DNA from 3 places in the Dyella sp. BiH032 genome. Region 3 is predicted to be linked to each of the others. Evidence: riboswitches for the same ligand, from Rfam matches in the RefSeq annotation. Region 3 holds a riboswitch; each other region holds the start of a gene.
What was found. Region 3 has a riboswitch for cobalamin ahead of RKE25_RS21960 (ribonucleoside-diphosphate reductase subunit alpha). Riboswitches for the same ligand answer to the same signal wherever they lie in the genome.
Positions count from the first base shown of each region.

Region 1: linked by a shared signal. The riboswitch ahead of btuB (TonB-dependent vitamin B12 receptor) and the one ahead of RKE25_RS21960 (ribonucleoside-diphosphate reductase subunit alpha) in region 3 are both predicted to bind cobalamin.
Region 2: linked by a shared signal. The riboswitch ahead of RKE25_RS01430 (TonB-dependent receptor) and the one ahead of RKE25_RS21960 (ribonucleoside-diphosphate reductase subunit alpha) in region 3 are both predicted to bind cobalamin.

Region 1 covers NZ_CP134867.1:4,266,792-4,274,693, reverse strand. The annotation lists gene clpB (ATP-dependent chaperone ClpB) at 1-2,348, shown strand, start outside; gene RKE25_RS18825 (phospholipase C, phosphocholine-specific) at 3,037-5,049, opposite strand; cobalamin riboswitch at 5,225-5,444, shown strand; gene btuB (TonB-dependent vitamin B12 receptor) at 5,604-7,421, shown strand; gene RKE25_RS18815 (hypothetical protein) at 7,448-7,902, shown strand, end outside.
Region 2 covers NZ_CP134867.1:339,650-347,551, reverse strand. The annotation lists gene RKE25_RS01440 (TonB-dependent receptor) at 1-389, opposite strand, end outside; gene RKE25_RS01435 (hypothetical protein) at 1,011-1,472, opposite strand; cobalamin riboswitch at 1,633-1,855, shown strand; gene RKE25_RS01430 (TonB-dependent receptor) at 1,984-3,861, shown strand; gene RKE25_RS01425 (efflux RND transporter permease subunit) at 4,061-7,216, shown strand; gene RKE25_RS01420 (efflux RND transporter permease subunit) at 7,416-7,902, shown strand, end outside.
Region 3 covers NZ_CP134867.1:4,972,218-4,980,119, forward strand. The annotation lists gene RKE25_RS21925 (efflux RND transporter periplasmic adaptor subunit) at 1-344, opposite strand, end outside; gene RKE25_RS21930 (c-type cytochrome) at 712-1,233, shown strand; gene RKE25_RS21935 (ACP phosphodiesterase) at 1,284-1,895, opposite strand; gene RKE25_RS21940 (alpha/beta fold hydrolase) at 1,953-2,639, shown strand; gene zapE (cell division protein ZapE) at 2,659-3,783, shown strand; gene RKE25_RS21950 (glycoside hydrolase family 25 protein) at 3,870-4,472, shown strand; gene RKE25_RS21955 (peptidase C13) at 4,545-4,925, shown strand; cobalamin riboswitch at 5,144-5,368, shown strand; gene RKE25_RS21960 (ribonucleoside-diphosphate reductase subunit alpha) at 5,627-7,902, shown strand, end outside.

The DNA of each region.
Region 1 (7,902 bases), 710 kb from region 3:
TGCACGTGGGCAACGACCTCACGCGCCTGCTCAACCTCACCGACAAGCTCGCGCAGCAGCGCGGCGACCAGTTCATCGCCAGCGAGCTTTTCGTGCTGGCCGCGCTGGACGACAAGGGCGACCTCGGCGCCGCGCTGAAGGCCGCCGGTGCCACCAAGGCGAATCTCGAGCAGGCGATCGAAAAGATCCGCGGCGGCGAGAAGGTGCAGAGCGAGAACGCGGAAGACCAGCGCCAGGCGCTGGAGAAGTACTGCATCGACCTCACCGCGCGCGCCGAAAGCGGCAAGCTCGATCCGGTGATCGGGCGCGACGAAGAAATCCGCCGCACCATCCAGGTGCTGCAGCGGCGCACCAAGAACAACCCCGTGCTGATCGGCGAGCCCGGCGTGGGCAAGACCGCGATCGTCGAAGGCCTGGCCCAGCGCATCGTCAAGGGCGAAGTGCCCGAGGGCCTGCGCGACCGCCGCGTGCTCGCGCTGGACATGGGCGCGCTGATCGCCGGCGCGAAGTTCCGCGGCGAGTTCGAGGAGCGCCTCAAGGGCGTGCTCAACGACCTCGCCAAGCAGGAAGGCCGCGTCATCCTGTTCATCGACGAACTGCACACCATGGTCGGAGCCGGCAAGGCCGAGGGCGCCATGGACGCGGGCAACATGCTCAAGCCCGCGCTGGCGCGCGGCGAGCTGCATTGCATCGGCGCCACCACGCTGGACGAGTACCGCAAATACATCGAGAAGGACGCCGCGCTGGAGCGCCGCTTCCAGAAGGTGTTCGTGGGCGAGCCGAGCGTGGAAGACACCATCGCCATCCTGCGCGGCCTGAAGGAGCGCTACTCGGTGCACCACGGCGTGGAGATCACCGACCCGGCCATCGTCGCCGCGGCCACGCTGTCCAACCGCTACATCACCGACCGCCAGCTCCCGGACAAGGCCATCGACCTGATGGACGAGGCCGCCAGCCGCATCCGCATGGAGATCGATTCCAAGCCGGAAGAACTGGACCGCCTGGAGCGCCGCCTGATCCAGCTGAAGATCCAGCGCGAAATGCTGCGCAAGGAAACGGACGAGGCGTCTAAGAAGCGCCTCGCCGACCTGGAGAGCGACATCGAGAAACTGGAGCGCGAGTTCTCCGACCTCAACGAAGTGTGGAAGTCGGAGAAGGCGCTGTTGCAGGGCGCGACCAAGATCAAGGAGCAGATCGAGCAGGCCCGCGTGGACCTGGAAGCCGCGCAGCGCCGTCAGGACTACGCCCGCATGAGCGAGATCCAGTACGGCCGCTTGCCGGAACTGGAGAAGCAGCTCGAAGCCGCGCAGGCCGCCGAGAAGCACGAGTTCAAGCTGGTGCAGGATCGCGTGACCGACGAGGAGATCGCCGAAGTCGTGTCGCGCTGGACCGGTATTCCGGTGAGCAAGATGCTCGAAGGCGAGCGCGAGAAGCTGCTGCACATGGAAGATGCGCTGCACAAGCGCGTGGTGGGCCAGGACGAGGCGGTGCGCGCCGTGTCCGATGCGATCCGCCGCGCGCGTGCCGGCCTGTCCGACCCGAACCGCCCATACGGTTCGTTCCTGTTCCTGGGTCCCACCGGCGTGGGCAAGACGGAGCTTTGCAAGGCACTGGCCGAATTCCTGTTCGACACGCAGGACGCCATGGTGCGCATCGACATGAGCGAGTTCATGGAGAAGCACTCCGTGAGCCGTCTGATCGGCGCACCTCCGGGCTACGTCGGCTATGAGGAAGGCGGTTACCTCACCGAGGCGGTGCGCCGCCGTCCGTACAGCGTGATCCTGCTGGACGAGGTAGAGAAGGCCCATCCGGACGTGTTCAACATCCTGCTGCAGGTGCTGGACGACGGGCGCCTGACCGATGGCCAGGGCCGCACGGTGGATTTCCGCAACACCGTGATCGTGATGACCTCCAACCTCGGCTCGCAGCTGATCCAGGAGCTGGACGGCGATGGCGGCGACGAGGGCTATACCAAGATGAAGGCGGCGGTGCTGGGCGTGGTGCAGGCGCACTTCCGTCCCGAGTTCATCAACCGCCTCGACGAGCTGGTGGTGTTCCGGCCGCTGGAGAAGAAGCAGATCCGCGCAATCGCGCGTATCCAGCTCGCCTATCTGGAGAAGCGCCTGGCGGAACGCCAGCTTTCGCTGAACATCGGCGAGCAGGCGCTCGACCTGCTGGGCAATGTGGGCTTCGATCCGGTGTATGGCGCGCGCCCTTTGAAGCGCGCGGTGCAGCAGCAGCTGGAGAATCCGCTGGCGAAGGAGATTTTGGAGGGGCGCTTCGCGCCAGGGGATGTGATCGAGGTGGATGCCCAGGGTGGGCATCTGGTGTTTCGCAAGAAACACTGAGCTTGTCGTTTGTGGATGGAGGAGGCGCCTTTGGGGGCGCCTCTTTTTTTGCGTGGGGGTGGGGCGTTTGGGTGCGTGGCGTGGCGTGTGGCAATAGGCGCGATGCTGCGTAGGTTGGGGTGAGCTTGCGAACCCTCAACGTCGGGCGCTGACGATCACCTCGCCCTCCCATTCTCGTCATTCCGGCGCAAGCCGGGAACCGGTGAGAGGTGATCGCCAGTCTGGTCTCGCCCCTCCGGGGCGAGGGTTTCGCTCTCCTGCCGGAGAGCGAGTTACTTCTTCTTGCTTGCCCAAGAAGAAGTAACCAAGAAGAAGGGCACCCTGCGCGGCGCCCTCCGCAGCCTTCGCTGCTGCGGGTGCGTTGAGGGCTGGCCGGGCTTTTCGACAGGGCATCCCTGCCCTGATCAAAAAGGCGGGGACGTCCTGTCCCCGCCCGCCTTCGGCGGCCTGATCGTCCAGCCCTCACCGCCGCGAAGGGAACCCGGGAGATCAAGAGCGGTACGGAGCGTCGCTTCGCTCGCTCTTGTTTTTGTTCTTGCTTGCCGCGGTACTGCACTTCTCTTTCTCCCCTCCGGGGAGAAGGCGGGATGAGGGGCGGGTGCTTGCCAAAACGCAACTATTGCCGAATCCAGACTCCCTCGAGTACAGCGAGCTCGAAACGGCATGCGTGAAGGTCGCCGAAGCCACCCTACCTAGGCTCACTCCAACTCGCCTGCCCATCTTCCACATGCCCGGCGAGCCTGCGCCAGAAGCCTGGCAATTCCGCCACGGTCGCGCTGAGGTCATACCAATGGGCGTGTCCATCCAGCGCCCACGTATCGGCGACGCTCGCGCCTGCCGCCAAGGCATAGATCCGCACGTCGCCGTCGAGATAGCCGTTCTTCACGGTGACGGTGCAGCTCGCACCGCCATGGTTGCTCAGGGTGAGTCGCAGCCTTCCGCCGGATGGCTCGTAGGTGGCGGCGATCTCCGGTGCCGGGCCCATGCCGGTGGCTACGCTGCCGCGCCACTGCCGCAGGAAACCGTTCGGGCCGTGCGCTTCCAGGTCGTAGACGCCTTGCGTGTAGCGTGCAGCGCTCCAGTAATCGGACAGCTGTTTGCCTGCTTCTACGGTGTAGCGCCAAGGGCCATCGTCGCGATTGGCCGCGTAGACCTGGAACACCGCGCCAGTGGCGCCATCGTTGCGGAAATCGATCCAGAACCGGCCTGCGGTGGCATCGATGCGACCTTCCGCGCGCAGTACGTAGGGCAGGGCGCGTGCGGGGCGTGTGCCTGATTCCTGCGCGGGCATGGCCTGCATGGCGGGAATCGACGGGGCCGGCAGGCTCTTGCACTGCAGGTCTGCTTCGGCGGTGTAGCCGCTGGTGGAAGGCAGGGTTGGCCAGGCGGTGTTTGCGCTGGCAAAGTCGAAGGCGCTGAGCAGGTCGCCGCAGACGGCGCGGCGCCACGCGCTGATGTTGGGCTCGCGCACGCCGAAGCGGCGTTCCAGGAAGCGCAGCACCGAGGTGTGGTCGAACACTTCCGAGCACACCCAGCCGCCGCGCGTCCACGGCGACACGATCAGCAGCGGCACGCGGAAGCCCAGGCCGATCGGCAGCCCGTTCGCGATCTCGCCCGCGACGCTCACCGTGGACAGGCCGTCGGCGGCGGATGCCGGAGGCGTGGGTGGTGGCACGTGATCGAAGAAGCCGCCGTTCTCGTCGTAGTTGAGGATGAATACCGTCTTCGCCCATACGGCGGGGTTCGCCGCCAGCGCCGCCAGCAGGCGCGCGCTGAGATCTTCGCCGTAGGCCGGCTTGTAGCTGGCGTGCTCGGAAAGATAGTCGGCCGCGACAATCCACGACACCTGCGGCAAGGCATCCGCGGCCACGTCCTGCGCGAAGGCGGCGACCAGGTCCGGCACGGTGGCCATGCCCTTGTCGTGCAGTGGCGTGCCCTGCTTGGCCTGCTTGAAGGTCTTGAACCAGGCCAGCGCGTTGTCGTCGAAGTTGTTGCTCTCCTGGTAGACCTTCCAGCTCACGCCGGCCTGTTCCAGGCGCTCGGCATAGGTGGTCCAGGCGAAGCCGGCGGCCGGCTCGGTGTTGTCGAGTACCGCGGATTGCCCTGCGGACAGGCCATTGCTGCCGGTCATCGCGTGCAGGCGATTGGGGTTGGTCTGGGTCAGCGTGGAGGCGAAGTAGTGGTCGCAGATGGTGAACGCATCGGCGAGCTGGTAATAGAACGGCAGGTCGGCGCGCTCGAAGTGCCCCATGCCCAACCCCGCCGCGCGGGCCGTGTTCCAGGCATCGAACTTGCCCTTGTTGAAGATCGCCGTGTCCACCGGGTAGTTCATCGCAGGCGCATTGGCGCAGATGGCGCTGGTGGTGGCCGTGTCCATGCGGAACGGCAGCAGGTAACCGTCGGCGTTGCCCGCATAGGGCTGGTGCCACACGTCGCGCGCGCCGCCGGGTAGCGGTGCCGGTACGCGGTCGCCGAAGCCGCGCACGCCGCGCAGGCTGCCGTAGTAGTGATCGAACGAGCGGTTCTCCTGCATGAAGATCACCACGTGCTTCACGTCGGTGAGGTCGCCGGATCCGCCCGGCGCGGGCGCCGCCAGGGCTTGGCGCAAGGGCTCCGGCAGCAGGGAGAGGGCGGCCAGGCCGCCCGCCGACGCGGTGGCCATCTGCAGGAAACGGCGCCGCCGGGTATCGATGTCGCTCATGGTGAGTTCGCTCGGTCCGCCTGTCGCAGGCGGCCGTAGCTAAGCGGGGCGATGTTGCAAGCGCTTGCCAGGCATGCGTCAGCAAGACGACAACGGCCGGATCGGCGAACAGGCGCATGGCTCGCGACGGTCCGCCACGGCAGTCCGGACTAGGCGAACGGCGTGAACAAGCCCTACTATCGCCCTCGCCTGAGGTGACCGCCGGCTTGGCCGGTGGTTGAAACGGGAATCCGGTGCGCCGTCTTTACGGCTATGCCGGAGCTGCCCCCGCAACGGTAGGCGAGCACAAGCGCGGCCAATGCCACTGTGCAGACATGCACGGGAAGGCGCCGCGCCGGAAGGTCCCCGACCTTCGCTCGCGAGCCCGGAGACCGGCCTCGAGGCGAACCGGACATGCGGTGGGCGTGCTCCTGGCGAGCCGCATCCGTGCGTCCGTCAGCGCTCCTTCCGCCTGTCCCGATCCCCAGCGATCCGCGCGGGCAGGCGCGGTCTAGGAGCCACCAGTGTCATTGCGTTTCCCCTTGTCGCGCAGGCCCGCGTTTGCGGTTGCGTCCCTGTTTGCCTTCTCTTCCCTTGCTGGTCCTTCCCTTGCCTTGGCCGACGAGCCGGCGAGCGATCTCGGCGGCGTCGTGGTCACCGCCACCCGCACCGAGCAGTCGCAGGCCGGCACGCTGGCGGCCGTCACCGTGATCGACCGCAGCGAGATCGAGCGTCTGCAGCCGCAGTCCGTCGCGGATCTGCTACAGGGCACGCCTGGCCTGTCGCTGGCCAACAACGGCGGCCCCGGCAAGGCGACGTCGCTGTTCCTGCGCGGCACCGAGGCCGACCACGTGCTCGTGCTGGTCGACGGCGTGAAGATCGGCTCGGCCACGCTCGGCCAGCCGTCCATCCAGAACATCCCGGTGGATCAGGTCGAGCGCATCGAGATCGTGCGCGGGCCTTTCTCCAGCCTCTACGGTTCCGAAGCACTCGGCGGTGTGATCCAGATCTTCACCCGGCGTCCGCGTGGAGCCTTCGAGCCCAGCCTCAGCCTGGGCTACGGCAGCAACGCGAGTTTCCGTGGCGCGGCCGGACTAGGCGGCAAGGTGGGCGATGGCTGGTATGCGGTCGAGGCCACTCACGAGAACACCGACGGCATCAACGCCTGCCGCGGCAAGCCTTCGCCGCGCGGGGCGGGGTGCTTCGTCGACGAACCGGACCGCGACGGTTTTCGCGACAGCTCCGTATCGCTCAAGGGCGGTTATCGCTTCAACGAGGAGTGGGACGCCGATGCGCACTGGCTGCGCAGCTGGGGCTACAACGAGTACGACGGCTCCAGCAGCAACCAGTCCGACGTGGTGCAGCAGGTGGCCGGTGCGCGCGTGCGCTGGCGGCCGAATCGCACGGTCACGCTGGCCCTGAGCGCCGGGCAGAGCGCGGACCTTAGCGACGACTATTGGAACGGCGCCTATGCCGGCACCTTCGACACGCACCGCGATCTCGGTTCGCTGCAAGGCGACCTCGCCCTCGGCGGCGGCTTGTGGAGCCTGGGCTACGATTGGCAGCGCGATCGAGTAGACGGAAGCACGGACTACGCGCACGACCGCCGCCTCAACCGCGGCGTGTTCGCGCAATGGCAGCAGACCTTCGGCACGCAGTCGCTGCAGGCCTCCGCGCGTCGCGACGACAACCAGCAGTTCGGCGGCAAGGCCACCGGCAGCCTGCTGTGGGGCTGGGACTTCGCCAGCACGCTGCGCCTCACCGCCAGCGCGGGCTCGGCCTACAAGGCGCCCACCTTCAACGAGCTCTACTACCCGGGCTATGGCAGTCCGACGCTGCGCCCGGAGAGTTCGCGCAACTACGAGCTCGGCCTGCGCGGGACTCCGGCGTGGGGCCTGTGGTCGTTGAACGCCTTCGAGAACCGCATCCGCGACCTGATCGCCTACGACGCCTCTGTCGGCTTGCCCGGCAATGTGGAGCGCGCGCGCATCCGCGGCGCGGAAGCGGTGGCATCGACCACGTTGGCCGGATGGGCGCTGCGCGGCACTGCCACTTGGCTGGATCCGCGCAACGAGAGCGCGGCCAACCGCGACAAGCTGCTGCCCCGGCGCGCCGGACGCAGTGCGCGCGTCGATGCCGACCGCAGCTTCGGTGCCTTCAGCGTGGGTGCCAGTCTCTATGCTGCCGCAAGACGCTATGACGACCTTGCCAACACGCGGCGGCTGGGCGGTTACGCCTTGGCCGATCTGCGCCTGGCCTACGCGCTCGACCGTGTATGGCAGGTGCAGCTGAGCGTGCGCAATGCGCTCGACAAGCACTACGAGACCGTCGCCTTCTACAACCAGCCAGGTCGCACGGCCATGCTCAGTGTGAGCTACCGGCCCGCGCCGTGACACCCATTCGCCAGGAGGATCGCCGCATGAACGCCATGCCATCACGCTTCCACTTTCCGTTCGCCGCCGCCATGGCCGCCTTGATGATCGCCACGCGCTTCCACCATTTCGGCACGGCGTTGCATCTCCCGGATGCGTCGATGGCGCTGTTCTTCCTGGGTGGTCTGTGGCTGCGCCGGCACCTCGCCTTCGTCGTGTTCATGGCGCTGGCGGTGGGGCTGGACTGGATCTCGGTCTCGTATGCGGGCGTGAGCAACTTCTGCGTGACGCCCGCCTATGCCTTCTTGCTGCCGGCCTATGCCGTGCTGTGGTACGCCGGGCGGGCGTGGTCCGCGCGGATGTCGGCCACGCCCGCTGCGCTTGCCGGCGCCTTCGCGGTCGCGCTGGCGGCCGCGTCGGTGTCGTTCGCCATTTCCAACGGTTCGTTCTATTGGCTGGGCGGTCGTTATGCGCATCCGAACCTCAGCGAGTATCTGGCGCG
Region 2 (7,902 bases), 360 kb from region 3:
GCCACGACCTGGATGCCTTCGAGATTCTTGGCGCCGGTCGCCGCGGTGGCTGCGTTGAAAGAAATTTCGGTACCGGTGCTGACCACCACCTGCACGTTGTCGCGCGTGTTGATGGTCTGGCCGTTCTTCTGCAGGCTCACCCGATAGCGGCCGACCGGCAGCGAAGCAGCGCGATAGCGGCCGCTCGAATCCAACGCGATGTCGCGGGTCAGGCCCGTATCGACGTTCTCGATGTGGACGGTGGCACCGGCCTCGTCAGCGCGGCCGAAGATAGTGCCCGACGCGTTCGACTGAGCCATCGCCACCCCGGCAAGGCTCATGCTCAACGCAGCGGCGATGGCAGTCCGACGCCACAGCGGCGCGCGACCAGCGTGCTGGAACTTGATCATCTGTGTTCTCCCCAAAAAGGCCTTCAGGCCGACAGGCGCATCGCGCGCCGAAGATCGAATCGCAAGAACGCGGAAGGCTTCCCCAAGCCCGTACTCTTACCGCAAGTTTCAGCGATTCGCGGCCGAACTTAAGCGCGCGCCGATGCGTCGTCAACAGATTTTTTACGACGTGAAGACGGACAGATATCGTCTGTGGAAACAGTAGCTTAGGCAGCAAAACAGGAGCTTGCGCGAAGCTGTCGAATAACTGTAACGAACCTTACGAGCGGACGTCTGAACGTCTGTTTATGTCGTTATTTCCTGCGTTTTCAACCGTCCCGTGAACAATGCTCGGCGCTCGACCGCCTTCATTCTTTACCGTGGCGTAGCCGCCACGAGCTGTCTTGATGAAGCCCTTCTGCATGGGAGCGGTCATCGATCCAGGGCGTCACTGCGCAACCCTTTCGATAACTAGCGAGCGGTCTTGGGCCGATGTCGAGCGGCTGCCGCATGTCGCCGCACCCTTCGTTCGCGATCAGACGATGTCCCATCCAAGCCCGCTGCTTTTGCATACGCGATGGCAGGGATGTCTAGATGAACCATCCTCGCCTTCGATCGGCGAGGATGGCCTGGACAGATGTATCAGGTCCCGTGATCAACCCAGCTCATGGTCTGGGCCACGCCGCGATTCAGCTGATAGCCGTCTTCATGCTTGAAAGGTTTCTTCGGCTGGGCTGCGCCGAGGCCATCGCATTGGGCCAGACAACCCGCGTATTCATGATCGCAGATAGCCTGCTGCGCCGGATTGCCCGGGCCCTGGCTAAGGCAGCTCAAATAATTCCGCATGCAGGCGTTGCAGTCGTACTCGGCGGACGCCTGACCAGAAAATGCACTGGCCAATACGGAGAAACATATGGAGGCTGAAACGGCGAGGTATCTCATGGCAAACACTCCTTGTGATGAATGTGGCAACTCAGTACCGCGCCCGGATACGTATATCCGGACCATGGGATGGTAAGCGCGCGGCAAATCGCGATCGTTAAACCCCATCATGTCGAAGCGGCCAGGATCGATGGCAACACGACTTTCCACCGGGATGGCCATCAGCTATGCCCCCGCGCTCGAACATCGCATTTCTCGGGCATCCCGAAGTGCCTCGCGCGACTCGCTGGAATTACACAGCACTGCATAAAGACCGCACCGTTCGAGCGTGAATCAACGCGCCGCGCAGCGTTCCGCATTGCCAGTGCAAAGCCCTCCACGTTAAAGTTGCGTTCGTTCGGGTGTCCCACCGCCGTCAGGCCAAGGGATGAAACGGGAAGCCGGTGCGCCTTCAGGCAAGGCCGGCGCTGCCCCCGCAACGGTAAGCGAGCGTTCCAACCGCGGTGACGCGCCACTGTGCCTTCGGGCATGGGAAGGCCACCGGGGATCGCGCGGTCCACGCGCACTCGCCAGCCCGGAGACCGGCCCGAATATCTACCTGGTGGCTCGCGGAGGGCGAAGCCGGACCACGTGTCGGCGCCCGTTCGCCTGCCGTCGTTCCTTTTCCTCCCTGTCTTGCCGGGCTTATGAACTCTAGGGCCGTGCGAGTGGCGCGGCCGGGGAAAAGCGATCCATGAAGAAGCACCTGCTGGCCATGTCCCTGCTGTCCTGCATGGCCGCGGCCCACGCCGCCGACCAGAACGACGCGGGCCAACTGCCCACCGTGGTGGTCACCGCCACGCGCACTGCCACGCCCATCGACGAGACGCTTGCGCCGGTCACCGTGATCACGCGCGCCGACATCGAACGCCTGCAGCCGCAATCCGTGCAGGACTTGCTGTCGGGCCTGCCGGGCGTGGCTTTCGGCAATGCCGGCGGCCTGGGCCAGCAGACGTCGCTGTTCATGCGTGGAACGAATTCCTCGCACACGCTGGTACTGGTCGATGGCGTGCGCATCGGCACCGTGGGTGCGGGCATTCCGGCATTCGAGCAGCTGCCAGTGGAACAGATCGATCGTATCGAGATCGTGCGCGGGCCGCGTTCCAGCCTGTACGGCTCCGACGCGATCGGCGGTGTCATCCAGATCTTCACCCGCCACGGCCAGCCCGGCGAAAGCCTCACGCCGTCCGTGACCCTGGGCGTGGGCAGCCATCGCCTGGCGGATGGACAGTTCGGCCTTTCCGGCGGATCGCGCCATGCCTGGTTCAACGCCAGCGTAGGCGGCCAGTACACGCGCGGCATCAATGCCTGCCGCGCGGCGGCGGCCGGCGTGGGCGGCTGCTTCACGAACGAGCCCGATGACGACGGCTACCGCACTTACAACGGCGCTCTCAGCGGCGGTTATCGCTGGGATAACGGCACCGAACTGTCGGCCAGCCTGCTCAAGAGCAAGGGCGACATCGAGTACGACGGCGATTTCCAGAACTACACCCGTCGCTCGCAGCAGGTCGCCGGCGTGAATCTGCGCTTCGCCGTGCTGGAGGCGTGGAAGATGAGCCTGAGCGCCGGCCAGAACCTCGACCGCGCCGACAACTACCTGAATCGAGCGGACCTGGGCGCGGACATGCTGCGCGAAGGCAACCTCTATTCGCGCCGCAACCAGGCTTCCTGGCAGAACGAGGTGACGCTCGCCCCCGGCCAGCTGCTCAGTGCCGGCGTGGATTACCAGCAGGAGCACGTGGACAGCGACACCGGCTACGTGCGCACCAAGCGCGACAACACCGGCGTGTTCGCGCTCTACCAGGGCCAGTTCGGTCCGCACGAACTGCAGCTCTCCGCACGCCACGATCACAACCAGCAGTTTGGCAATCACAACACCGGCGCGGCAGCCTATGGTTACGGCTTCGACAACGGTGTGAAGCTCACCGCCTCGTATGGCACCGCGTTCCATGCGCCGACGTTCAACGATCTGTATTTCCCGCCGGTATTCGGCTTCGCCACCGCCAACCCGGACCTCAAGCCGGAGAAATCGCGGACCGCGGAGATTGGCGTCTCGGCGCGCCCCGGCGCGTGGAACTGGGCGGTCAATGCCTACCAGACGAAGATCGACGACCTGATCGGCTACGACGCCTTCTTCGTGCCGATCAACGTCGCCAAGGCCCGCATCCGCGGCATCGAAGGCCAGCTCGGCGCCGACCTGGACGGCTGGCACCTGCGCGGCTACCTGACCTTCCAGCAGCCGGAGAACCGCGGCGACGACGCCGAGCGTGGCAACCTGCTGGCGCGCCGCCCCGAGCGCATCGCACGCATCGACCTGGACCGCGACCTCGGCGCCTTCAGCGTCGGCGGCACGGTCAATGGCCAGGGCTATCGCTACGACGACGCGGCCAACCTGCAGCGCCTGGGCGGCTATGCCACGGTGGACCTGCGCGCCAGCTGGAACTTCCTGCCGGGCTGGACCTTGCAGGGGCGCGTGGCCAATGTGTTCGACCATCGCTACGAGACCGTCCGCTTCTACAACCAGCTGGGCCGCACGGCGTACCTGACCGTGCGCTACAGCCCGGCACGCTGAACCGCGCGGTGCAGGCTGGGGTGAGCGCAAGCGAACCCCGACGCTGCCGGGCAGACGAAAATGACGATATTGGGATCCGCCTTCGGCTCATCCCAACCCAAGGCCTAAGGACGGGCCGAACTTCAGGCACATCCCAAATGCCGGCTCCCGGCATACAGTCCGCCCCGGAGCGCGCCAGGAGGCGCGGCCCGGGGAACTCGTGAACATCTTCGCTCCAATGATCCGCCGCCCGGTGGGCACGTCGCTGCTCGCGCTGGGATTGGCGCTGGCCGGTATCTGGACCTACATCCTGATCGGCGTGGCGGCCCTGCCCGCGCTCGAATTCCCGGGCATGTCGGTGTATGCGGAAGTACCCGGCGCCAGCGCCCAGACCATGGCGTCCACCGTGGCCGCACCGCTCGAGCGGCATTTGGGCAGGATCCCGGGCATCAAGGAGATGAGCTCGGAGAGCAACGACGGCTCGAGCTCCGTAATCCTGCTATTCGAGCCGGGCAAGTCCACCGACAAGCTGGCGCGCGACGTGCAGGCGGCGATCAATGCGGCCCAGGTCGACCTGCCGTCGAGCATGACCATCCCGCCGCGCTACTTCAAATTCAACAATTCGCAGATGCCGGTGCTGCTGCTGTCGATGACCTCGCGCACGCAGACTCCGGACAAGCTCTTCGACATGGCCGACACGCTGATCAAGCCGGTCCTGTCGCAGGTGCCGGGCGTCGCCCAGGTGCGGATCATGGGCGGGCGACCGAAAGCCGTGCGTGTCGAGCTCAACAACGCGCAGTTGGCGGCGATGGGTCTCTCGGGCAACGACGTGCGCAATGCCCTGCGCGCGGCCAATGTGACCTCGCCGCAGGGCACGCTGACCGACGGCCTGACGCAGATGACGGTGACCGCTACCGACGCGTTGCACGACCCGAAGGAATTCGGCCAGCTGCTGATCGCCATGCGCAATGGCACGCCGGTGCGGCTGTCGGATGTCGCCAAGGTCTACAGCGGCCAGCAGGACGAGTACCAGGCCGCCTGGTTCAACGGCATGCGCTCGGTGACCATCCGCGTGAGCAAGCGCCCGGAGGCCAATGCGGTGGCGACCGCCGACGCCGTGCGCGCCAAGTTGCCGGAAATGCGCTCCTGGCTGCCGGCGGACCTGCAGATCACCCCCATCTTCGATCTCACCCAGACCACGCGCTCGGCCCTGCACGAGGTGGAAATCGCCCTGTTGCTCAGCATCCTGCTGGTGGCGGTGGTGATGCTGGTGTTCCTGCGCCGGGTGCGACCGATGCTGATCGCCATGATCAGCGTGCCCCTGTCGCTGGCCGGCGCCTTCGTGGTGATGTGGTCGCTCGGCTATACCCTCAACACGCTGTCGCTGGTGGCGCTGGTGCTGTGCATCGGCTTCGTGGTCGATGATGCCATTGTGGTGATCGAAAACATCGTGCGGCACATGGAACACGGCGAGCAGGCTTTGCCGGCTTCATTGCTGGGCGTGCGCGAGATCGGCTTCACCGTGGTTTCGATCACCCTTTCGCTGGTCGCGGTGTTCGTGCCGCTGCTGTTCGGCAACAGCCAGTTCACGGTGATCATGCGCGAGTTCTCGGTGACGCTCACCGCCGCGGTAGTCATCTCGGCGGTGATCTCGCTGACCGTGACGCCCGCGCTGTGCGGCTGGATGCTCAAGCAGGATAACGGGCCACGCGAGCCCGGCCGGATCGAGCGCGCGGTCGAACGCTTCGACCGCGGCATGCAGCGGGTCTATGAGCGCGCGCTGGACTGGGCGATGCACCATCGCCGGCTGATGCGCTGGCAACCGCTGATCCTGCTGGGGCTGACCGTGGCGCTGGCAATGGCGGTGGTCAAGACGGCGGGCTTCAACTTCATGCCGAAGGAAGACATCGGCCTGATCCGCGCCATGGTGCGCGCCGATACCAATATCTCCCCCTCGCTGATGGCGCTGCGTGCGCAGAAGGCCGCCGAAATCATGCTGAAGGACCCGGCGGTGCTCGACGTCACCACCTTCCTGGGTGCCGACAACGCGGGCGGTGCGGTGGGCAACCAGTCGGTGATGTACGTCGACCTCAAGCCGAAGGGCAACGGCCCGGGCGAGCGCCCGGAACACATCGACAAGGTCGTCGAGCGCCTGCGCAAGCAATACGAGGTACTGCCGGAAGTGCAGGTATCGCTCAGCTCGCTGAGTTTCTTCAACGGCGGCGGCGGTGGCGGCGGGCAGGGCGCCGAGAGCTTCCAGCTGGTCAGCGCCAGCACCATCGATCTGCAGCCGTGGGTCTACAAGGTGACCAAGCTGATGAAGGCGCGCCCGGAGTTCCGCGACGTCAGCAGCGACTACGACAACATCGATAAGCAGCAGATGCTCAGGGTGGACCGCCAGGCAGCCAGCCGCCTGAACGTGAGCATGGGCATGGTCGACGCGGCGCTGTACAACGCCTTCGGCCAGAACCAGGTATCGATCATCTATTCGGACATCAACCAGTACTGGGTGGTGCTGACATCGAGTGCCGAACACACGCTCACGCCCGACACGCTGCTCAACACCTACGTGCGCAACGCACGCGGCGGCATGGTGCCGTTGTCGGCGGTGGCGAAGATCGAACCGAACGTCACGCCGTCCATCGTCAACCACTACAACCAGATGGAAGCGGTGCAGATCTACTACAACCTTCCGCCCAATTTCCCGCGTGACAAGGGCATGCAGCTGATCGATCAGCTCGTGGCCGACGCCCGCCTCCCGGCCGGCGTGAAGATCGGCTACACCGGCGAGAACCAGCAGCTGCAAGAGAGCAAGGACAACTCGTTGCTGCTGCTGATCGGCTCGATCCTAGCGATGTATATCGTGCTGGGCATTCTCTACGAGAGCCTCGGTCAGCCGCTGACGATCCTTTCCACGCTGCCGGCCGCAGGTGCCGGTGCATTCCTGGCGATGCTAGTGACGCATACGCCGATGTCGCTGATCGGCGTGATCGCGATCCTGATGCTGATCGGCATCGTGAAGAAGAACGCGATCCTGATGGTGGACTTCGCCCTGGTGCGCCAGCGCGAGCACGGCCTGCCGGCGCCGGAGGCGATCCGCGAGGCGGCCCTGGTGCGCTTCCGCCCGATCACCATGACCACCCTGGTGGCGATCGGCGCCGCGCTGCCGCTGGCGATCGGCTTCGGCATCGGCGCGGAGACGCGCCAACCGCTGGGCGTGGCGATCGTGGGCGGCCTGCTGGTGTCGCAGCTGCTCACGCTGCTGAGTACGCCGGCGATCTACCTGTGGAACCACGACCGCAAGGAACGGAAGGCGGCGCGCAAGGCCCGGCGCGAGGCCAAGCGTGCCCTCAAGGCGACTGGTCAGACAGCCTGACGGTTCCGGCCGCCTCGGCGGCCGCCCCGTGCCTTTCGACAGGGCCGGACTTAAGGCACATCCGTGAGGCGGGCTGGCGTGGGCATATAGCCGATATGATTGCCTCCACCTCCGGCGCCCTGCGCGCCGGTTTCCCCCAGCGCGCGCCGCGATGCCCTGCAGGCGGACGCGCGTTACGAATTTTCGGTACGGAAGCCAAGTGAATATCTTTGCGCCGCTGATTCGCCGCCCTGTCGGTACGTCGCTGCTCGGGCTGGGCCTGCTGCTCGCGGGCCTGTTCGCCTATCGCCTGCTCGGCGTCGCGGCGCTGCCGTCCCTCGAGTTCCCCGGCGTGTTCGTGGTGGCCTCCATGCCCGGCGCCAGCGCACAGACCATGGCCAACACCGTGCTGGCTCCGCTGGAGCGGCACCTGGGGCGGATCCCGGGGGTCGAGGAGATGTACGGCAATGCCAGCGAAGGCTCGGCAACGGTGCAGGTTCGCTTCAACTTTGGGCGTACCGCCGACAAAGCCGCGCGAGACGTGCAGGCGGCGATCAATGCAGCCCAGGTCGATCTGCCCTCGGGCATGCCTTCACCACCCCAATACTTCAAGTTCGACACATCGCAGATTCCGATCCTGCTGGTCTCGCTGACCTCCACCAGCCTGCCGTCGGACAAGCTCTACGACCTCACCGACACGCTGCTCA
Region 3 (7,902 bases):
TCGATCTGGGCGAGCACGTCGCCCTTCTTCACTTCCTGGCCTTCCGTGAAGTTCAGGGTCATCAGCTGGCCGGAGACCTGCGGATTGATGGTCACCGTGTTCAGCGCCTGTACCGTGCCCAGCGCCGTCAGGTAGACGGGCACGTCGCGCTTGGCCACCGGCTCGACCGTGACTGGCACCGGCGCCTCCTTGCCATCGCCCTTGCCCGGGCCGCCCTGGCCGTTGCCAGCCTCCTGGCCGGGACCGCCTTGGCCGCCGCCGGACTTGTGCATCACACGGAAACCGACCGCTCCCACCGCGATCACGGCGATGACGATCAGCGCGATCTTCCAAAAACGCGACATGAAGAAACTCCTGGATGAAAGGCGGGCCACCCGAACCCGCCGCGCGCGGCTGCACGCCTGATTGGTACGACGGCGAAAGGATAGGGGCAGTTCAACGATATTGGACAATGCCAGTTGACAGGGGTAGCGCATGACCGATGGCAGGGATCCCGCGCCACTATGCGATCCGACGATGTCGGCACGGTGTCCGTTCCCGGCGATGGACCGGGCGCGGGCGCCCTGGTTCCCTCATCGGGGCGGCCGCGGGACGCCTGGCAGACTTGGCGCTTCGTTCGTCTATAATCCCGGGCTTCTTGCCTGAACCCGCGGTCCGGCCAGGCCCGACGGTTCGCCCACCGAAACCGGGAGTACTTGCGTGAGCGGTTCCATGACCAAATCCGACCAGAGCTTCATGCGCAGCTTCTCGTTGCTGATCGCTGGCCTGGGTGTGCTGACGCTGCTGCTGATCGGCGGTGCGTGGATGATCTACGACGCCGAGCCCAAGGAAATCAACCCGGAAGCGGCCAAGAAGGTGGCCGAGCGCATCTCCCCGGCGGGTGCCGTGTACGCCGGCGACACTGGCCGCGCCGCCATGCAGGCCGCGGCCGAGGCCGCCGCGAAGGCCGCCGCTTCGCAGGTCGCCTACGGCGGCAGCACCGACGGCAAGACCATCTACGACAACCTCTGCCACAGCTGCCACACCGCCGGCGTCGCCGGCGCGCCCAAGCTGGGCGACAAGGGCGCCTGGGGTTCGCGCATCGCCCAGGGCCTGGACACGCTGGTCAAGCACGCCATCGAGGGCTACCACGGTCCGGACGGCAACTTCATGCCGGCGAAGGGCGGCAACCCGGCCCTCACCGACGAGCAGGTGAAGAACGCCGTGCACTGGATCGTGGACCAGGCCAAGTAAGCCTCGTTCGCGAAACCGCGATGAGAGAAGCCGCCCCAGGGCGGCTTTTTTCATGCCTGCGCGGTATCGGACGGAGAGCGCTCGGCGATCCAGTCCGCCGCAAAAACGAGCAGCTGCGGGAAGAACGCCTCGAAGTGCATGCGCAACGGCTGCTCCAGTTCGACCAGCACGGGCAGCGCGATGCCGACCGGATTGGCCCGGCTCAACCGCCCGGACAGGCCCTGCAATGCGCGCCCGATCTCGGTGCGATCGGCGTAGGCCGCCGGCAGGTTCCGCGCGTCCATATAGTTGCGGAAGCGCTTGAGTCCGTCGGGCAGCAGCGCGTCGTGCCGGTGCAGCAGCGCGCGCAGCTGGTCCGAATAGGGATCCAGCGGTTGCCCGCTCCAGCGCGTGAAATCGCGCGCCAGTTCGTGATCGAACCACATGTCCAGCAGGATGCCGCCGAAGCGCCGGAACGGCGGCGGCAACAGGCGCCTGGCCGCGGCCACTTCGGCGTGGCTGTCGGTATAGACGTCGATCGCGCGATGCAGGCGGATGCCATCGATCACCCGCGGCGGAAAGCGCTCCGGATCAGGCTGCCCGTGCACGAAGTCGCCGAGCATGCCGCCGAGCCGCAGCGCTTCCTCGTCGCCGGCCAGCAGGGCGTGGGCCAGATGGTTCATGCCGCCGGCCCCCGCGCGGACGGGCGGCGGGCCGGCCCGGCGGTTATCATCCTGCGCATGACTCCCATCGCCTTCCCCAACGATCCGGATCAATTCCCCGGAGAAGAGGCCAGCTTCGCGCTCCAAGGCCCGGCCGGCAAGCTCGAAACGATCACCAGCGTGGCCGACCCTGCCGAAGCGCGCCGCGGCGTGGCGGTGATCTGCCACCCCAATCCCGTGCAGGGCGGCACCATGCACAACAAGGTGGTGACCATGGTGGAGCGCAGCCTGCGCGAGCTCGGCGTGGACACCGTGCGCTTCAACTTCCGCGGCACCGGCGCTTCCGAAGGCAGCTACGACGACGGCAACGGCGAGAGCGACGATCTCGCCGCGGTGGTGCGCTGGGTGCGCAAGGTGCGGCCAGGCGATGCGCTGTGGCTGGCCGGCTTCTCCTTCGGCAGCTACGTGAGCCTGCGCAATGCGGTGGTGCTGAAGGCCGACGCGCTGATCAGCATCGCCCCGCCCGCCGACCGCTATGCGTTCGAGACCCTCGCGCTGCCGCAGTGCCCGTGGCTGGTGGTGATGGGCGAGGAAGACGAAGTGGTCGAGCCGAAGAAAGTGTTCGACTGGATCGACAGCCTCGCCAAGAAGCCCGAACTCGTACGCATGCCCGAGACCGGGCACTTTTTTCATCGCCGCCTGATGGACCTGCGCGGCGCCATCAAGCACGTCGTGCAGGACTGGCTGCCGCCCAAGCGCGGCTGACTGCCTTCCCCGGTTTCCCATGAGCGATACATCCACGATCGCGCCCAGCGCGCGCTACCACGAAGGCGTCGCCGCGCACCGCTGGGAATGCGACCCCGCGCAGCTGGCCGTGCTCCCCGAATTCGACCGCATGCATGCGGAGCTGTCCGCCGCCCAGGCCAGCGCCGGTGGCAATGGCCTGTTCGGACGACTGAAGTCGCTGCTCGCCGGCGAGGCGCGCGAAGCGGTGCCCGGCCTGTACCTGTGGGGCAGCGTAGGCCGCGGCAAGACCTTCCTGATGGACCTTTTCGTCGCCAGCCTGCCCCAGGGCGTGGCGCTGCGCCGGCACTACCACCGCTTCATGGGCGAGGTGCACCAACGCCTGCGCGAACTGGGCAATCGCCAGGATCCGTTGCTGGAAGTGGCCGACGGCATCGCCGAGCGCTGCCGCGTGCTGTGCCTGGACGAGTTCCTGGTCAACGACATCGGCGACGCGATGATCCTGGGCACGCTGCTGCAAGCCCTGTTCGAGCGCGGCGTCAGCCTGGTCACCACGTCGAACACGCAGCCGCAGAACCTCTACAAGGACGGCCTGCAGCGTGCGCGCTTCCTGCCGGCGATCGCGCTGATCGAGCAGTACTGCCACGTGGTGGAGATGGTCTCCTCGCACGACTGGCGCCTGCGCGCGCTCACCCAGGCGCCGGTGTACTTCACGCCGCCCAGCGTCGAGGCCGAGCGCTCGCTGGCGCGTATCTTCGCCACGCAGGCACAGGGCGACACGATCGAAGGCGGCGAGATCACGGTCAACGACCGCCCGATCCCGGTGCGCAAGCGCGCCGACAACATCCTGTGGTTCGACTTCGATGCATTGTGCGAAGGGCCGCGCGCCGTTTCCGACTACATCGAGATCGCCAAGAGCGGCCCGGCCGTGATCGTCTCCAACGTGCCGCAGTTCTCCATCTACAGCGAAGATGCGGCCCGCCGCTTCGTGCTGCTGGTGGACGAATTCTACGACCGCCACGTGAAGCTGATCCTTTCCGCCGCCGCGCCGATCACCGAGCTGTACGACGGCCAGCGCCTGCGTGCCGAGTTCGGCCGCACGGAGTCGCGCCTGATCGAGATGCAGAGCGAGGAATACCTGGCCGCCGAGCACCGGGCGGACTGACACCCCGCGAAATCGCGACCACGACACGCTCCGGCCCGTTTCCCGGACGTACCATCCCCCCGCGCCAGCCACCGTGCGGGGGCTCCATGACCGACAACATCATCGATGTTTCCCACTGGAACGAACCGGTGGATGTCCGCAAGGTCGCCGCGGCCGGCATCGTGGCGGTGATCGCCAAGGCCACCCAGGGCACCGCCTATGCCGACCCGGCCTACGCTTCGTTCCGCCGAAAGGTGGCCGCGCAGGGGCTCCTATGGGGCTCCTACCATTTCGGCACCGGCGACGACGTGGCGGCCCAGGTCGGCCATTACCTCGACGTTGCCTCGCCCGGCGATGACGACCTGGCCTGCCTGGATTTCGAACCCGATCCGCATGGCGCCAGCATGACCTTGAGCCAGGCGCGCGATTTCGCCGGCATCTTCCGCCAACGCACCGGCCGCTACCCCGTGCTGTACGGCGGCTACTGGCTGAAACAGCAACTGGGCACCCATGCCGATGCCCTGCTCGCGCAATGCCCGCTCTGGCTGGCGCAATACGGGCCCGCCGCCGTGCTGCCGCCAGGCTGGACGGCTTACACGCTGTGGCAGTTCACCGACCGCGCCCAGGGCATCCCGGGTGTGCGCAAGGTGGATCGCGACCGCTTCACCGGCAGCGACGCGGTGCTGCGGCGGCGCTGGCCGTTCGGCTAGGCGGTCAGCGCGCCTCCCTGGCCGCCGCGCAGCTGGTAACGTGGCCGCTTCTTCCGCGCCGGATCACGCCACATGTCCACCCTGCTCGCCCTGGCCCTGCTCTCCGCCCCCGGCGCGCCGGGGGACGATTTCTCGTCGCGCGTCACGCAGGCCAAGCTGGCCGAAGCCGCGAGCACCGGCCCGGACTACCAGAAGCAGTTGTGGAACCTCATCGGCGACCGCACCACCGACGCGCTCAAGGGCTGCATTTCCTCGCTGCCCCGACCGGACAAGTCGCCCTTCACGCTGGTGGCCGACGTCGCACCGAACGGCAGCCTGGGCCGCGTCGAGGTACGCCCGACCACGGACGTGGCGACCTGCCTGCTGAGCCGCTTCGCCACCTGGACATTGCCCAAGCCGCCGGCCGATCCGGCGCCTTATCCGATCGAAGTCGATTTCTCGATCACGCCGTAGCCGGGTTTCACGACGTCGCCCGGCGCCTCCCGCACACCGGAACCTGCTGCCCGGATTTCATCCAGGAAGCGCCGGCGAAACCCGTAGATCGGAGAATGGCCCAAAGATTTTTCTTCAGGCCGGCCAGCCCGCGCCCGGCCTCGCGCCAAGCCACTTATCCACCGCGATATGCACCGACATATGCACAAGTGGTTGGGTTGACCCGCCAGACCTACCCCGATATGTTGTGCCCCGTCGGTGCCTCTCTCAGACCCACGGTCGGATTGGCTTAATAGGGAATCCGGTGCAAATCCGGAACTGCCCCGCAGCGGTAAGCAGAAACGAAAGTCCCCATCGCACTGGCCCTGACGGGCTGGGAAGCGGGGGCGAGTAGGCCGGATCGGTCGTCTACGAGCGATCCATGTCTGCAAGTCCGAAGACCTGCCGGCACATCGCGACCTGAGCGTCGCGGTGAGTGATGGCGGCTTCCGCGGGGAGGCGCGTCGTGGCGCGGGGCCTTCGCCCCGCCGCACGGCCGTCCGCGCTGGAAACGCCTTCGCCTCAGCCCTGCGCGCGGGAGCAGGTCGTTGAAGCCCTTGGCCTGGAGCGATGCCGCCATGCAACCCATCGATACCGACTCGCGCGAGCGCACCGGCGACCGCGCGCACGCATCCGCTTTCCCCGCCGCCGACGCGGCCGCCACCATCCACGAGCCCGCGGCCATGGAAGCCGTCGCGGAAACCCCGTTTGCCCTGACCCCGCCGCACAACCCCGGCCAGATGCGTGTGACCAAGCGCAACGGCGGCCAGGAGGTGGTGGACGTCAACAAGATCGTCCGCGCGGTCACCCGCAGCGGCGAAGGCCTGCATGCGGTCGATCCGCTGCGCGTGGCCCTGAAGACCATCGGCGGCCTCTACGACGGCGCCACCACGCGCGAACTGGACGAGCTCTCCATCCGCACCGCGGCCGCGCTCACCGCCGAAGAGCCCGAATACGGCCAGCTCGCCGCGCGCCTGCTCGGCGCCTATATCGATAAGGAAGTGAGCGGCCAGGAAATCCAGAGCTTTTCGCAGTCGATCGCGCGCGGCGCGGAGCTGGGCATCCTCAACGACCGCCTGCGCGATTTCGTCGCCGCCAACGCGCGCAAGCTCAACGACGCGATCGACCCGCTCGCCACGCGCCGCTTTGAGTACTTCGGCCTGCGCACCGTGTACGACCGCTACCTGTTGCGCCATCCGCAGCTGCGCAAGGTGATCGAGACGCCGCAATACTTCTTCATGCGCATCGCCTGCGCGCTGGGCGGCAACGAGATCGGCGAGACGCTGGAGCTGTACCGCCTGCTGTCCTCGCTGGAATACATCGCCAGCTCGCCGACGCTGTTCAACGCCGGCACCGCGCACGAGCAGCTCAGTTCCTGCTTCCTGCTGGACTCGCCGACCGATTCGCTGGAGTCGATCTACGAGAAGTACGGCGACGTGGCCAAGCTCAGCAAGTTCGCCGGCGGCATCGGCCTGGCTTACTCGCGCGTGCGTTCGCGCGGTTCGCTGATCAAGGGCACCAATGGCCACTCCAACGGCCTGGTGCCGTGGCTGAAGACACTCGACGCCTCCGTCGCCGCGGTGAACCAGGGCGGCAAGCGCAAGGGCGCGGCCTGCGTGTACCTGGAGCCGTGGCATGCGGACATCGAGGAATTCCTCGAACTGCGCGACAACACCGGCGACGAAGCGCGCCGCACCCACAACCTCAACCTCGCCAACTGGATCCCCGACGAGTTCATGCGACGGGTGGAGAGCGACGGCGACTGGTCGCTGTTCGATCCGAAGATCGTCCCGCACTTCGTCGACAGCTGGGGCGAGACCTTCGAGCGCTCCTACCGCGAAGCGGAAGCCGCGGGCCTGGCGACGAAGAAGGTCAAGGCACGTGAACTCTACGCACGCATGCTGCGCACCCTGGCCCAGACCGGCAACGGCTGGATGACCTTCAAGGACCGCAGCAACGCCACCAGCAACCAGACGGCCAAGGCCGAGAACGTCATCCATCTGTCCAACCTGTGCACCGAGATCCTGGAGGTCACCAACGCCGGCGAGACGGCGGTGTGCAACCTCGGCTCGGTGAACCTGGCGCGCCACGTGGTGGACGGCACCTTCGACTTCGACAAGCTGGCCGCCACCGTGCGTACCGCGGTGCGTCAGCTGGACCGCGTGATCGATCTGAACTTCTATCCGATCGATACCGCACGCACCGCCAACATGAAATGGCGCCCGGTCGGCCTGGGCGTGATGGGCCTGCAGGACGTGTTCTTCAAGCTGCGCCTGCCGTTCGATTCGGCCGAAGCGCTGGCGCTGTCCACGCGCATCGCCGAGGAGATCTATTTCCACGCGCTGAGCATGTCCAACGAGCTGGCCAGCCAGCACGGCGCGCACCCGGGCTTCGACGAGAGCCGCGCGGCGAACGGCGAACTGCAGTTCGATTACTGGCCGCAGGCCAAGCCGCACGACGAAACGCGCTGGGCGAACCTGCGCGCGAGCGTCAAGGAGCATGGCCTGCGCAACTCCCTGCTCATCGCCATCGCGCCCACCGCGACCATCGCTTCGATCGCCGGCTGCTACGAGTGCATCGAGCCGCAGGTGAGCAACCTGTTCAAGCGCGAGACGCTGTCCGGCGACTTCCTGGTGGTGAACCGCTATCTGGTCGACGAGCTGAAGACGCTGGGCCTGTGGACGCCGGAGATCCGCGACGCGATCAAGCTGGCCGAAGGCTCGATCCAGGGCATTGCGGCGATCCCCGAGCGGCTGCGCCAGATCTACCGCACCGTGTGGGAGCTGCCGCAAAAAGCGCTGATCGACCTGGCCGCCGCGCGCGGGGCGTATATCGACCAGAGCCAGTCGCTGAACCTGTTCATGGAGAACCCGAACATCGGCCAGTTGAGCTCCATGTACATGTACGCGTGGAAGTCGGGCATCAAGACGACCTACTACCTGCGCTCGCGTCCGGCCAC